2 regions of the Psychrosphaera haliotis genome follow, and region 2 is predicted to be linked to the other one. Evidence: predicted binding sites of a transcription regulator. Region 2 holds the regulator's gene; the other holds the start of a gene.

Region 1 (7,092 bases), on a different contig from region 2:
TTGCCTCACTTACAATTGGAGTGCCGTCTTCATTTAGCGCCTCAACAATAATTGGGTTACCATCTTCATCTAGTTCAACTTCGTCTTCAATTTCTTCAACACGAGCTAGACCAACAACAAGTTCACCTTCAATCGTTCTTATTAGTCGAACACCTTGAGTATTACGACCTACAACTGAAACTTCTTCAACTCGAGTTCGAACTAACGTGCCTTTATCACTAATAATCATGATTTCATGTGTATCAGCAACTTGGGTTGCACCAACAACAAGGCCGTTACGCTCACTAACTTTAATTGAAACAACACCCTGAGTAGCACGGCTCTTCGCTGGATACTCATGTTGTGGCGTTCTCTTACCAAAGCCATTTTCTGTGATCGTTAAAATGTTGTCGTCATGGTTAGGAATAATTAATGAAACAACTTTAGCGTCGTCCGTTAACTTAATACCGCGTACACCTGTTGCTGTACGGCCCATGCCTCTTACTTGGTTTTCATGGAAACGAACCACTTTACCGTTTTGAGAGAACAACATGATTTCGTCTTCACCGTTAGTGATATCTACACCAATCAGCTTGTCACCATCGTTAAGATTTACAGCGATGATACCGTTTGAACGAGGACGAGAGTATTCAGTAAGCGCTGTCTTTTTAACAGTACCATTAGCCGTTGCCATAAAGACAAACTTGCCTTCTTCAAACTCACGCACTGGTAATATAGCAGTGATTTTCTCATCTGGGTCTAACGGTAAGATATTTACAATTGGACGACCACGAGATTGACGACTTGCCAGTGGTAATTGGTAAACCTTCAACCAATACAAACGACCAAAGTCTGAGAAGCAAAGAATAGTGTCATGCGTGTTAGCAATAAGTAGCTTTTCAATGAAATCTTCGTCTTTCATCTTAGTTGCTGACTTACCACGGCCACCACGGCGCTGCGCTTGATAATCCGTTAACGGTTGATATTTTGTGTAACCTTCGTGAGAAAGTGTAACAACTACATCTTCTTCGTTAATCAAATCTTCTAAATTGATGTCATGAGACGCATCTCGAATTTCTGTACAGCGATCATCACCGTAGGTAACTCGGATTAAATCAAGTTCTTCGCGAATTACTTCCATTAAGCGCTCTGGGCTGCCTAAAATCTCTAGTAGTTCTGCGATTAGTTCTAGTAACTCGGCATATTCGCCAAGGATTTTCTCATGTTCTAAACCGGTTAGTTTGTGAAGACGTAGTTCTAATATCGCTTGAGCTTGTTGCTCGGTCATGAAGTATTGACCATCGCGAATACCATACTCATCTTCTAACCATTCAGGACGCGCTGCATCATCACCGGCACGTTCTAACATTGCTGCTACAGAACCTAGGTTCCATCCACGCGCAGTTAAACGCGTTTTTGCTTCCGCAGGTGTAGGCGATGTTTTGATTAATTCTATGATTTCATCAATGTTTGCTAACGCAATCGCTAAAGCTTCAAGAATATGAGCACGGTCTCTGGCTTTACGTAAATCAAATACGGTTCTACGAGTTACAACTTCACGTCTATGCGACAGAAACGCTTCTAGCATTTCTTTTAGGTTGAATATTTTAGGCTGACCGTGGTCTAGCGCTACCATATTCATACCAAATACTGTCTGCATTTGAGTTAAAGCAAATAAGTGATTAAGAATTACTTCTGTCGGTTCACCACGCTTAAGCTCAATAACGATACGCATGCCGTCTTTATCAGACTCATCGCGCAACGCTGAAATGCCTTCAAGTTTTTTGTCTTTAACTAACTCAGCAATTTTTTCAATTAACCGAGCTTTGTTTACTTGGTATGGAATTTCGTCAACAACAATAGTGTCTTTACCCGTTTTCTCATCAGTTTCGATATGAGTTTGAGCACGGATATAAACTTTACCACGGCCAGTACGGTAAGCTTCTTCTATACCTTTACGTCCATTAATGATTGCCCCTGTAGGGAAATCAGGACCTGGTATATGAGTCATTAACTCTTCTAAATCAATATCTTCATTATGCGAAAGTGCTAACGTAGCATCAATAACTTCACGTAATGAATGAGGTGGAATGTTTGTTGCCATACCTACGGCGATACCAGAAGAACCATTTACTAATAAAGCGGGTACTTTAGTTGGTAATACAGCAGGAATATGCTCAGTACCATCATAGTTCGGAACAAAGTCTACAGTTTCTTTCTCAAGGTCAGCTAGAAGTTCATGCGCAATTTTTTCCATACGGACTTCCGTATAACGCATTGCGGCTGCTGAGTCTCCGTCGATAGAACCAAAGTTACCTTGGCCGTCTACTAATGTATAACGAAGGGAAAATGGTTGAGCCATACGTACGATTGTATCGTAAACGGCGCTATCACCATGTGGATGGTATTTACCTATTACATCACCTACTACACGAGCAGATTTTTTGTAAGGTTTGTTCCAGTCATTGCGCAATTCATTCATTGCGAATAATACACGTCGATGTACTGGTTTTAATCCATCACGAACATCTGGTAATGCACGACCTACAATTACGCTCATCGCATAATCTAGGTAACTGGTTTTTAATTCTTCTTCAATATTAATCGGGCTAATATTGTTGGCAAGATCTGTCATAAACGCACTGTTCCCTGCAACTACTTTAATGAAGTTTTATTGTTATAAAGTCAGCTCGCGATTGTAACACAATGACGATTACTGGCTAGTTTAAATTAGTAATTTGTACTACTTCCATTTAAATATCAATCTATAAGTTTATACAAAAACAAAACTTTTCTACTTCAAAGATCCTTTTAGGATCTTTATAATAAATTTTAGATATGCCATCGTACGTCTGTGGCGACTAATTATATGGATCAAAATGAAGTCTGAACAAATTCCTCAAAATGATATTAACGTTGATGACAACGAAATCAACAAGTTTAACTCTATTGCAGCCGCTTGGTGGGATACTGAAGGTGAATTTAAACCTCTTCATTTGTTAAACCCTACTCGCGTTGCCTATATCCAAGAAAAAACCGGCGGCGTCCAACACAATAAAATTTTAGACATAGGTTGTGGTGGTGGAATTTTCGCAGAGCAATTAGCTAAATTGGGCGCAGAAGTAACTGGCATTGATTTAGCTGAAGACTCTTTGAGTGTTGCGAAACTGCACGCATTAGAGTCTGGTATCAATAATGTAGCTTACATAAAAGCTAACTCTGAAGAATACTCAGAAGCAAACGCCAATGCATATGATGTTGTTACGTGTTTGGAAATGTTAGAACACGTCCCTGACCCAGAATCAGTTGTTGCTTCCGCAATTAGAGCCTGTAAGCCCGGTGGTAAAGTCTTCTTTTCTACATTAGATAAATCATTTAAAAGCTATTTACTAGCGATAGTTGCAGCAGAAAAAGTATTAAAAATTGTGCCGGACGGTACGCATGACTTTAATAAGTTTATAAAGCCTGCAGAGTTAGTAGGTTGGGCTGAGAAACATGGTGTTAAAGTGAGAGATGCCGTAGGTATCCATTTTAACCCATTTACAGAACAGTTTAAGATTAAACCAGGTGTTGGTGTTAATTACTTATTGTACTGTGAAAAGTTATAAATGGTGTTGCACGTTTAGCACCAATTTATGAATTTTTTCGAATAAAAAAAAAGAATATATTTTAATTTTAAGCTAGATTTTTTCTGTCGGTAATTGATAGTAAATGTCATAGCGTTAGGGAACACTTACCCATTAAATAAACGCCTATTTTTGCCCCAACATTTAGGGTTGCATTGAAGGTCAACACACCTTATCTTGTGTCACTGTAATATTTCAAACACTATATGATGTGTTTTTATCCAATGGGTAAAAAAGTTGGTTAATGTTAATACAATTAGCTTAAACCGTGCGCATACAATAAAAATAAAGGACAAGCAGGCCAGATGAATACCAGCCTTTCTGTTAGCAAACGAGACGGTTCAAAAGAACTTCTCGACTTAGATAAGATTCACAGAGTTATTACGTGGGCAGCCAAAGGCCTAGATAATGTTTCTGTATCTGAAGTTGAAATTCGTTCACACATTCAATTTTATGATGGTATTAAAACAGAAGACATTCATGAGACGATCATTAAAGCTGCTGCTGATCTAATATCTGAAACTTCTCCAGATTATCAGTACATGTCTGCTCGTTTAGCGGTTTTCCATTTGCGCAAAAAAGCATATGGCCAGTTTGAGCCACCTCGCCTGTTCGACCATGTTAAAAAAATGGTGGGTGATAAGCGTTATGATGAGCACTTATTGTCTGACTTTACAGAAGCCGAATTTGACGCAATGGACCAGTTTATTGTTCACAATCGTGACTTAGACTTTAGCTATGCCGCGGTAAAACAACTTGAAGGTAAGTACTTGGTACAAAACCGAGTAACCGGCGAAATTTATGAAAGCGCACAGTTTCTATATGTCCTTGTAGCAGCGTGCTTATTCGCAAAGTATCCCGCAGATACCCGTTTAGATTACATCAAACGTTTTTATGATGCGGCTTCACAATTTAAAATTTCATTACCTACACCTATAATGTCAGGTGTTCGTACCCCGACTCGTCAATTTAGCTCTTGCGTATTAATTGAAGCTGGCGATAACCTAGACTCTATTAATGCAACATCATCTGCGATTGTTAAATACGTTAGTCAACGTGCAGGTATTGGTATTAACGCAGGCCGTATTAGAGCTTTAGGTAGCTCAATTAGAAATGGCGAAGCATTCCATACTGGTTGTATTCCGTTTTATAAACACTTCCAAACGGCAGTAAAAAGTTGTTCACAAGGTGGTGTTCGTGGCGGCGCTGCAACATTGTTTTACCCTCTTTGGCATTTAGAAGTTGAATCTTTACTGGTTCTTAAAAATAACCGCGGTGTTGAAGAAAACCGTGTTCGCCATCTAGATTATGGTGTGCAGTTCAACAGAACTATGTACTCACGTTTAATTAAAGATGACTACATTACCTTATTCAGTCCTTCTGACGTACCAGGTCTTTATGATGCTTACTTTGAAGATCAAGACAAGTTTGAAGAGCTTTACGTTAAATATGAAAACGATGACAGCATTCGTAAGAAGCGCATAAAAGCCATCGAGTTATTTAGCTTGTTCCTTAATGAACGTGCAAGTACTGGCCGTATCTATCTACAGAACGTTGACCACTGTAATACGCACAGTCCATTTAACCCTAAGTTTGCACCGGTTAGACAAAGCAACCTTTGTTTGGAAATTGCATTGCCAACTAAGCCACTTCAACATATTAATGATGAAGAAGGTGAGATTGCATTATGTACATTGTCGGCCTTTAACCTTGGTGCTATTAAGTCTTTAGATGAGTTAGATGAATTAGCGGAATTAGCAGTAAGAGCTCTAGATAGCCTACTGGATTACCAAGATTACCCAGTAATAGCAGCTAAAAATGCAACTATGGGTCGTCGTACGTTGGGTATAGGCGTAATCAATATGGCCTACTACCTAGCTAAAAATGGTGCAAAATACTCAGATGGTTCAGGTAACAATTTAACGCACAGAACTTTTGAAGCAATTCAATATTACCTATTAAAAGCATCAAATGTGTTAGCGAAAGAGCAAGGCGCGTGTCCTAAGTTTAACGAAACCACCTACTCTCAAGGTATCTTACCAATAGATACTTACAAAAAAGCGGTCGATGAGTTTTGTGATGAACCTTTACATTTAGATTGGGAAGGCTTGCGTGCAGACATGGTTAAGTATGGTTTACGTAACTCTACGCTTTCTGCATTGATGCCTTCTGAAACATCATCTCAAATATCAAATGCGACAAATGGTATTGAGCCACCTCGTGGTTTAATCAGTATAAAAGCAAGTAAAGACGGTATTCTTAAGCAAGTAGTACCAGAAATTGCTACGTTACGTGACCAATATGAATTGTTGTGGAGCCTAGAAAATAACACTGGTTATTTGCAGCTTGTCGGTATTATGCAGAAGTTTATTGACCAAACAATTTCAGCTAATACAAACTATGACCCAAGCAACTACCCTGATCACCGAGTGCCTATGCAGCAGTTATTAAAAGACTTGCTGATGGCTTATAAATATGGCGTAAAAACACTTTACTACCATAACACTCGTGACCAAGCTGGTACGGTAACTGAAGGTGGCAAAACAAAATCGGTAGAGCCTCCAACAACAGTTGTAATTGAAGACGATGAAGACTGTGAAGGCGGTGCGTGCAAAATTTAATTGCACGCCATTCATAACCTAATTTAAGTAGAGTAAAGATAATGCGTTATACCACTTTTAATCAACACGATGTTAATCCGTTAGAGCAACCAATGTTCTTTGGCGAAACTGTAAACGTTGCTCGTTATGATCAACAACGTCACTCAATTTTTGAAAAACTCATAGAAAAACAATTATCATTTTTTTGGAGACCAGAAGAAATTGATGTAAGTCGCGACCGCGCAGACTTCCAGTCAATGACGGAAAGTGAAAAGCATATTTTTATCTCTAATTTAAAGTATCAAACTTTATTGGACTCTATTCAAGGTCGTAGCCCTAACGTTGCTTTGCTACCAATTACCTCTCTACCAGAGTTAGAAACTTGGATTGAAACTTGGTCATTCAGTGAAACTATTCACTCACGTTCGTATACGCATATTTTACGTAACTTATTTAATGACCCTAGTCCAATTTTTGATGACATTGTTAGAAACGAAGAGATTCTTAAACGTGCATCAGATATTTCACAATATTACGACGACCTTATTTTCCATACGCAACTTTTCCAAACACTTGGCGAAGGCAAGCATACTGTTGAAGGTGTTGAATATACGGTAACAATGCGTGAGCTTAAGAAAAAGCTGTACTTGGCAGTAAACTCAATCAATGCTTTAGAAGCAATTCGCTTCTACGTAAGTTTTGCTTGTACTTTTGCTTTCGCAGAACGTGAGATTATGGAAGGTAACTCTAAAATTATCCGCCTAATCGCCCGTGATGAAAATCTTCATTTAACTTCTACGCAGCACATCATTAATTTGTGGGCTGACGGTCAAGATGATCCAGAAATGCAAGAAATTAGCATGGAATGTTTTGCTGAAGCACAAGAA
Region 2 (7,092 bases):
CAACACCACGAATAGCTTCTTTGAAGAACTCAACGTCAATTTTATTTACGTCATTTTCCAAAAGGAACTGTTGCTCAATGTCACTTACGTGGTTTTGGCTAATCTGCCATGAATATATAGCTTGTACTGCAAGGCTACGTGCCTTTCTTCTTGCTGCTGGTTTCATTATATTGCCTTAGATTTGCGCCATTACATTAACCATCTCAAGTGCACCAAGGGCAGCTTCACCGCCTTTGTTTCCAGCTTTTGTGCCAGAGCGCTCGATAGCTTGTTCAATGCTGTCTGTTGTGATTACACCAAATGATACTGGTATATCGTAATCTAACGATACAGACGCTAAACCTTTGTTACATTCACCTGCAACAAATTCAAAATGAGGTGTGCCGCCTCTGATTACTGCACCAATAGCAATAATGGCATCAACTTCACCACGCTTAGCGATCTTTTTTGCCGCTAATGGTAATTCATAGGCGCCAGGAACATAAACAATAGTGATATCGTCTTGGTTTACTTCGCCATGACGCTCTAGGGCATCAACTGCGCCTTCTAATAAGCTATCAACCACAAAGTGATTAAAACGAGATACTACAATTGCGAATTTTTTACCTGTCGCACGAAAATTGCCTTCGATGACGTTCATTCGGGAACCTTATTTCTTATCTTTAAAAAATTTTGCGCGATAATACCACAACATATTAGTAGATGTTAGCAGATCGCGCGATCTTAGATCTTATTCACTTACATACTCTACAACTTCTAAGCCAAAGCCTGAAAGTGCATGATATTTTTTAGGCGAACTTAATAAACGCATTTGATTAACACCAAGCTGTGCAAGTATTTGTGAGCCTACTCCAACATTACGAGAAGTGCCTTGCCATTTAGCCGGTGGTAAATTATCGCCATTGTCTTCCGCTTCAAAGCGTTTAACTATATTTATAAGCTCTTGATTACTTTCTTGCTTGCCAAGTAATACTAGAACACCGCCTTCAGCTGATATTTTTTGCAAAGCAGAATCAATAGAGAAGCTGCGGTTTACTGAGCGGTCAGAACTCAATAAATCACTGAATGTATTTTGTAAATGAACACGAACAAGAGGTGCATCCATTTTATCAATGTCACCTTTTACCATTGCAAAGTGTAACTGTTCGTCAATTGTGTCTTTAAATGTAACTAACTGAAACTCACCAAATTGAGTCGGTATTTTACAACTAGCAATTTTTTCTACCGTCGTTTCATTTAAATTTCTGTATTCAATTAAGTCTGCAATAGTGCCAATTTTTAGGTCGTGCTTTTTCGCAAACACTTCTAAATCAGGACGACGAGCCATAGTGCCATCATCATTTAATATCTCGACGATAACGCCACAGTCAGCGCGACCCGCTAAACGAGCTAAGTCAACGGCAGCTTCAGTATGGCCTGCGCGTGTTAAAACACCGCCTTTTTTAGCAACTAAAGGGAAAATGTGACCCGGCTGTACTATGTCTGCTGGTTTTGCATTTGGAGCGACAGCCGCTTGAATTGTTCTTGCTCTATCTGCAGCACTAATACCTGTTGTTACGCCTTCGGCAGCTTCAATTGAAACCGTAAAGTTAGTAGCAAACTGAGCATTATTATTATCTACCATTAACGTTAAGTTTAACGCTCTTGCTCGATCTTCTGTCATTGGTAAACAAACTAGACCTCTAGCGTGGGTTACCATAAAGTTAATATGCTCTGGCGTCAGCATGTCTGCCGCCATGATTAAGTCACCCTCATTTTCTCTGTCTTCATCATCCATCAAAATGACCATTTTACCGTGACGGATGTCTTCAATTATTTCTTCTGGTGTATTCAAATTCATATTTTCTACCAATTTTGGATGAGGCTTACTTATTAAGGTAACCGGCTCTTGCCAGTAATGACATGTCCACGCCTTTTGGGTCTTTCCCACTTGACGCATGACCGAGTAATCTTTCAACGTATCGAGCTATTATATCAATTTCAACGTTAACTGCATCACCAACGGCTACATTTGATAGTGTAGTTTCAGCAAAGGTATGCGGTACGATTGTCAACTTACATTGACCTTCAGTAACATCATTGACGGTTAAGCTAATTCCATCAACGGTAATTGAGCCTTTTTTAACGGCGTATTTCTCTAAATGACTTGGGATACTAAGCCAAATATCTTTAGCGCGACCATTGTTATAGATTGACGCTACGTAACAAACCGCATCAACATGACCGCTTACCATGTGGCCGCCAAATCGAGTGGTAGGTAACATCGCTTTTTCAAGGTTAACTAATTGGCCTGTTTGATAATGTTTAAATCCGGTATAGCTAATGGTTTCATTTGAAACATCGGCTTTAAAGGATTGCTCAGACTTTTCCACTACGGTTAGGCACACACCATTAGTTGCTATGCTGTCCCCGAGGTTTACGTCTGAGAAGTCAAAAGTTGGAGATTGAACTTCCACTTGGAAATCTTCACCCATTCGTTTAAGGCTTTTTATTGTTCCTATTGTTTCGATTATTCCTGTAAACACAGTAATTCCACTTTTAGTTAATGCTTGTTTATTGGCTGATAAGTGAATCTGATATCATCACCAACCATTTTATAGTCTAGTAAATTTAATGACTTTGTCTCTTTCATACTGTCGAATGGACCAAGTGGAATACAATCAATGGCATTTTTACCCATAATAATAGGCGCCATATAAAGAATTAACTCATCTACAACTTGGCTTTGTAAAAATGACGCCGATAATTGACTACCAGCTTCAACCCACAAATTATTAATCGACAGCTGATTGCAGTGAGAAATTAAGTCACTCACACAAAAGCCTTTTTCTTTATTGTATACTGAAGAAACTATAGTGACGTTGGCAAACTCTTTAAAATCAACAGTCGCCTGTTCAAGGTGAGCCTCTGACTTTACTAATACTACCTGAGGCCTATCTTCCGGTGTAAGTTTATTATCTGATTGGTTTTTAGCCATGTTGCAATCAAATAATGCAAGGCCACTTGCAACTTCTGGTGTTATTTTGTTTTTGCCATCCAAAACAATTTTTATAGGCTGACGAATGTCAGTAACAATATTAGTAAATTCATATTGAATGTTAAGCTGTTCAGGCCTTACGTTAAGTCTTGCATTGTCTCTAATGACCGTTTTTGCTGTGGTTAAAATAGCGCAACTCAACGCTCGATATCTTTGCACATCGGCTCTAGCTGCTGGACCTGTAATCCATTTACTTTCACCATTATGTAACGCTATTTTACCATCAACAGATGTTGCTAACTTTAAGCGTACATGAGGCTGTTGCCTTTCCATCCTCGACAAAAAGCCAGGGTTTAACGCTCTAGCATCAGTTTCTAATAAACCAATTTGCACTTCTATACCGGCTTCTTGAAGCATAGCAACACCATTACCGGCAACAAGAGGATTAGGATCTAACATGGCAACAATAACTTTTTTAATCTTCGCTTTTTTTAAACGAAGTGCACAAGGTGGTGTTCGGCCATAGTGACTACAAGGCTCTAATGTGACGTAGGCGGTAGCACCAGCTGTTTGTTGAATACTGAGAGCCTGCAACGCGTTAACTTCTGCATGGCCTGTACCTGACTTTTGGTGCCAACCTTGGCCTAGGATTGCACCATCTTTAACAATCACACAACCTACATTGGGATTAGGCGTTGTAGTGTACTGACCCTTTTTAGCAAGCTTAATTGCCAGTGCCATCATGGTGTAATCTTGCTGAGAGAAAGAGCTAGTGGTGTTGTTTTGAGACATTTTTATTCGAACAACTTAGATTGACGACTTTTTAATTCATTTGCGCTATCAGCTTGCTGACCAATTTTCGCAATTTCTTCACCAAATTCTTTTATATCTTCAAATGAGCGATATACAGAAGCAAAACGAACGTACGCCACTTTGTCCAATTGGACTAAACCATCCATAATAAGACTACCAATAAACTCAGAAGATATTTCTCGTTCACCGGTATTACGGATTTCTTTTTTTATTGAAAGAATGAGTTGATCAACCTGTTCAGTACAAACCGGTCTTTTTTCGATGGCACGCAAAATACCTGCGCTCATTTTTTCTTCATTAAAAGGTTCTCGTTTGCTATCTCTTTTCACCACTTTAGGCATGACCAATTCTGCCCCTTCAAACGTAGTGAATCGTTCATTACATTCATTACAGGCGCGTCTTCGGCGAACTTGAGAGCCACCACCAACAAGACGAGAGTCTATGACTTTAGTTTCCGTAGCAGAGCAAAAAGGACAATGCATGTGAGTTTTCCTAGAAAAAATAAAAAAGCCGTGTTTCCACGGCTTTAAATATTAACACAGCTTTCACTGTAAAAAATAGACTAGGCGTAAACTGGGAATCTCGCGCACAACGCAACGACTTTTTCTTTCACAGCAGCCAAGCTTTCTTCGCTATCGATATTGTCTAATACATCACAAACTAAGTTTGATAACTCAACCATCTCAGCTTCTTTCATACCGCGACGTGTTACAGCCGGAGTACCTAAACGCAGACCAGATGTAACAAATGGAGAACGCGGGTCATTTGGAACTGAGTTTTTATTCACTGTGATAAAGGCTTTGCTTAATGCAGCATCTGCGTCTTTACCAGTAATATCTTTATTGATTAAATCAACTAAGAACAAATGGTTTTGAGTGCCACCTGAAACAATGTCATAACCACGTTCTTGCATTACAGCACACATTTTTTGTGCGTTTAGTAATACTTGAGCTTGGTACTCTTTAAATTCTGGTTGTAGCGCTTCTTTAAACGCAACGGCTTTAGCGGCAATTACGTGACAAAGTGGACCACCTTGACCGCCAGGGAAAACAGCACTGTTTAACTTTTTATAAAGTGCTTCATCATCTGCACCAGAAATAATTAAACCACCACGAGGGCCCGCAAGTGTTTTATGAGTTGTTGTTGAAACAACATGAGCATGAGGAACTGGGTTTGGATATACACCTGCAGCTACTAAGCCTGCAACGTGAGCCATATCAACAAACAAGTACGCGCCTACTTTATCAGCGATTTCACGGAATTTAGCCCAATCAACAATACCTGAATATGCAGAAAAACCTGCAATAATCATTTTTGGCTTGTGCTCAGCTGCTAGTTCTTCCACTTGTTTATAGTCAATTTCACCAGTCGCATCATCAAGACCGTAAGGTATTGCGTTATATACTTTACCTGAGAAGTTTACGTGTGAACCGTGTGTTAAATGTCCACCGTGGGCCAAGCTCATTCCTAAATACGTGTCGCCAGGATTAAGTAAGGCTTGAAAAACGGCAGAGTTTGCTTGCGAACCTGAGTGTGGTTGAACGTTTGCATAAGTAGAACCGAACAATTCGTTAGCTCTATCAATGGCTAGTTGTTCAGTAACATCAACATGCTCACAACCGCCATAATAACGTTTGCCAGGGTAACCCTCGGCATATTTGTTTGTTAACTGTGAACCTTGTGCTTGCATTACACGAGGACTGGTATAGTTTTCAGAAGCGATTAACTCAATGTGGTGTTCTTGACGTTGAGTTTCTTGTTGCATTGATGCCCATAGTTCTGGGTCGAAATCTGCGATATTCATATCACGAGTTAACATTATTGCACCTCGGTATTGGTTATATAACAAACAAATGAGGCGCTTATAATACGCACTTCTTAGCTAAATGCCTATATCTTAACAATGAGAAATTCTAACTAATTTGCATTACTTTTATGAACTCGATTATTTGGCCTCATTAAAAATTAAGTTAATAAGGTCTTCATTTCATTTACTAATGTTTGCAAACGTTCTTGTAATGTCATCAATACGTTATTGTTTTCGTCATGTGAGAGCAGTGTTTGCTCCATTAACTTTGTAAAGTATTCTTCCTGATCTATGGTTAAATCAAGCTTATGAAAACTAAGCCCTATTTGCATGATGATGTCGTCCATCAAGTTTTGTTTATCTTTACGAACTTGTTCAACATCCTTATTAATTTGGCTAATTACTAGCGACAACTCCTTGTTTAAAGACCTTAACTCTTGTTCTCGCAAGAACCCAATAAACCGAGCTTCAACAGCTTCAATGACAACCGTGATGATATCGATAAAGATGCCATAAGCTTCTTCATCTTCTTTGGGTGGGTCTAATACTAAAATTGAACAGTGCTGATCAGACACCATTAACCTTGTGCCTAAGTTTTTTATCCGCTGTTTATTATGAGTAAGTTCAAACACTTCTTTTACTATTGGCGAACAAACCGAAGAAGCTTGGTCAAAGCAGGTGGAGTGCTTATTGTCCTTGAGGTAAAGTGCTGCGTGTAATCCTTGTGATGCTAAAAAGTTAAAAACCGTTTGTGCAATTTCACTTTCAGAGTTGGCATGATTTAGTTGTTTCACCATCTGCAACGAAGAGCCATAACTCGAAGCTTGAGACATGGTTGTAGTAACTAAGCTTGTTAACTCTTGGCTTTGTGATTGAAGATTATCAATCATGACATCATATTTTAGTAAGGCTTCAACTTTTGTCATGACTTGTACAGGAGAAAACGGTTTGCCGATAAAATCATCAGCGCCATTTTCAAAACATCGAATTATGTTTTCTTGATCTTGGTCGCCAGAAATAAAAATGATCAACGGAGGCTTGCCTTCCGAGTCATTCTTTAACGTTTTACATACTTCTCTGCCGTCGATGTCACCAAGATTCACATCTAACAAAACCAAATCAAAATGATGCTCTTGACACTTACTTAAGGTTTCTTTTCCAGAAAAAGAAGAGTGAACATCAAATTTTTTCAATAACGTGTTAACTAGAAGAAGGTTTATCCCCTGATCATCGTCTGCCACCAAAACCTTTTTCTTCTCTGCCATTTCTATAAAGCCTCACCATGTTGGACCAGATACAAAAAGGTTAAGTCATAATTCCACATTGCGCAAAAAACAACCTTGTATTTTATTCATTTAGGTACAAATTGGCCTTATTTAAGCCTCAAATTTCTTGTTCGCCTTTGAGGGCAAAAACTAATTTGCTAAAAGCAGGCTGCATGCCCTAAAATATTCGTCTAAATAGTTCATAAAAAGAAAATTTCCCGATGGCATTA

What was found. Region 2 encodes NrdR, which represses ribonucleotide reductase genes. Its sites were predicted from a motif close to AAACACNANATNTNGTGTTT; they were not measured.
Region 1: the regulator NrdR is predicted to act here: its motif matches at 3,803-3,822, upstream of nrdA (class 1a ribonucleoside-diphosphate reductase subunit alpha).

What each region holds. Positions count from the first base shown of each region.
Region 1 is NZ_BAAAFQ010000001.1:237,403-244,494, forward strand. It holds gene gyrA (DNA topoisomerase (ATP-hydrolyzing) subunit A) at 1-2,614, opposite strand, end outside; gene ubiG (bifunctional 2-polyprenyl-6-hydroxyphenol methylase/3-demethylubiquinol 3-O-methyltransferase UbiG) at 2,859-3,587, shown strand; gene nrdA (class 1a ribonucleoside-diphosphate reductase subunit alpha) at 3,911-6,226, shown strand; gene nrdB (class Ia ribonucleoside-diphosphate reductase subunit beta) at 6,268-7,092, shown strand, end outside.
Region 2 is NZ_BAAAFQ010000004.1:88,203-95,294, forward strand. It holds gene nusB (transcription antitermination factor NusB) at 1-166, opposite strand, end outside; gene ribH (6,7-dimethyl-8-ribityllumazine synthase) at 176-640, opposite strand; gene ribBA (bifunctional 3,4-dihydroxy-2-butanone-4-phosphate synthase/GTP cyclohydrolase II) at 731-1,840, opposite strand; gene ABD009_RS03090 (riboflavin synthase) at 1,866-2,525, opposite strand; gene ribD (bifunctional diaminohydroxyphosphoribosylaminopyrimidine deaminase/5-amino-6-(5-phosphoribosylamino)uracil reductase RibD) at 2,543-3,769, opposite strand; gene nrdR (transcriptional regulator NrdR) at 3,772-4,272, opposite strand; gene glyA (serine hydroxymethyltransferase) at 4,353-5,609, opposite strand; gene ABD009_RS03110 (response regulator) at 5,756-6,862, opposite strand.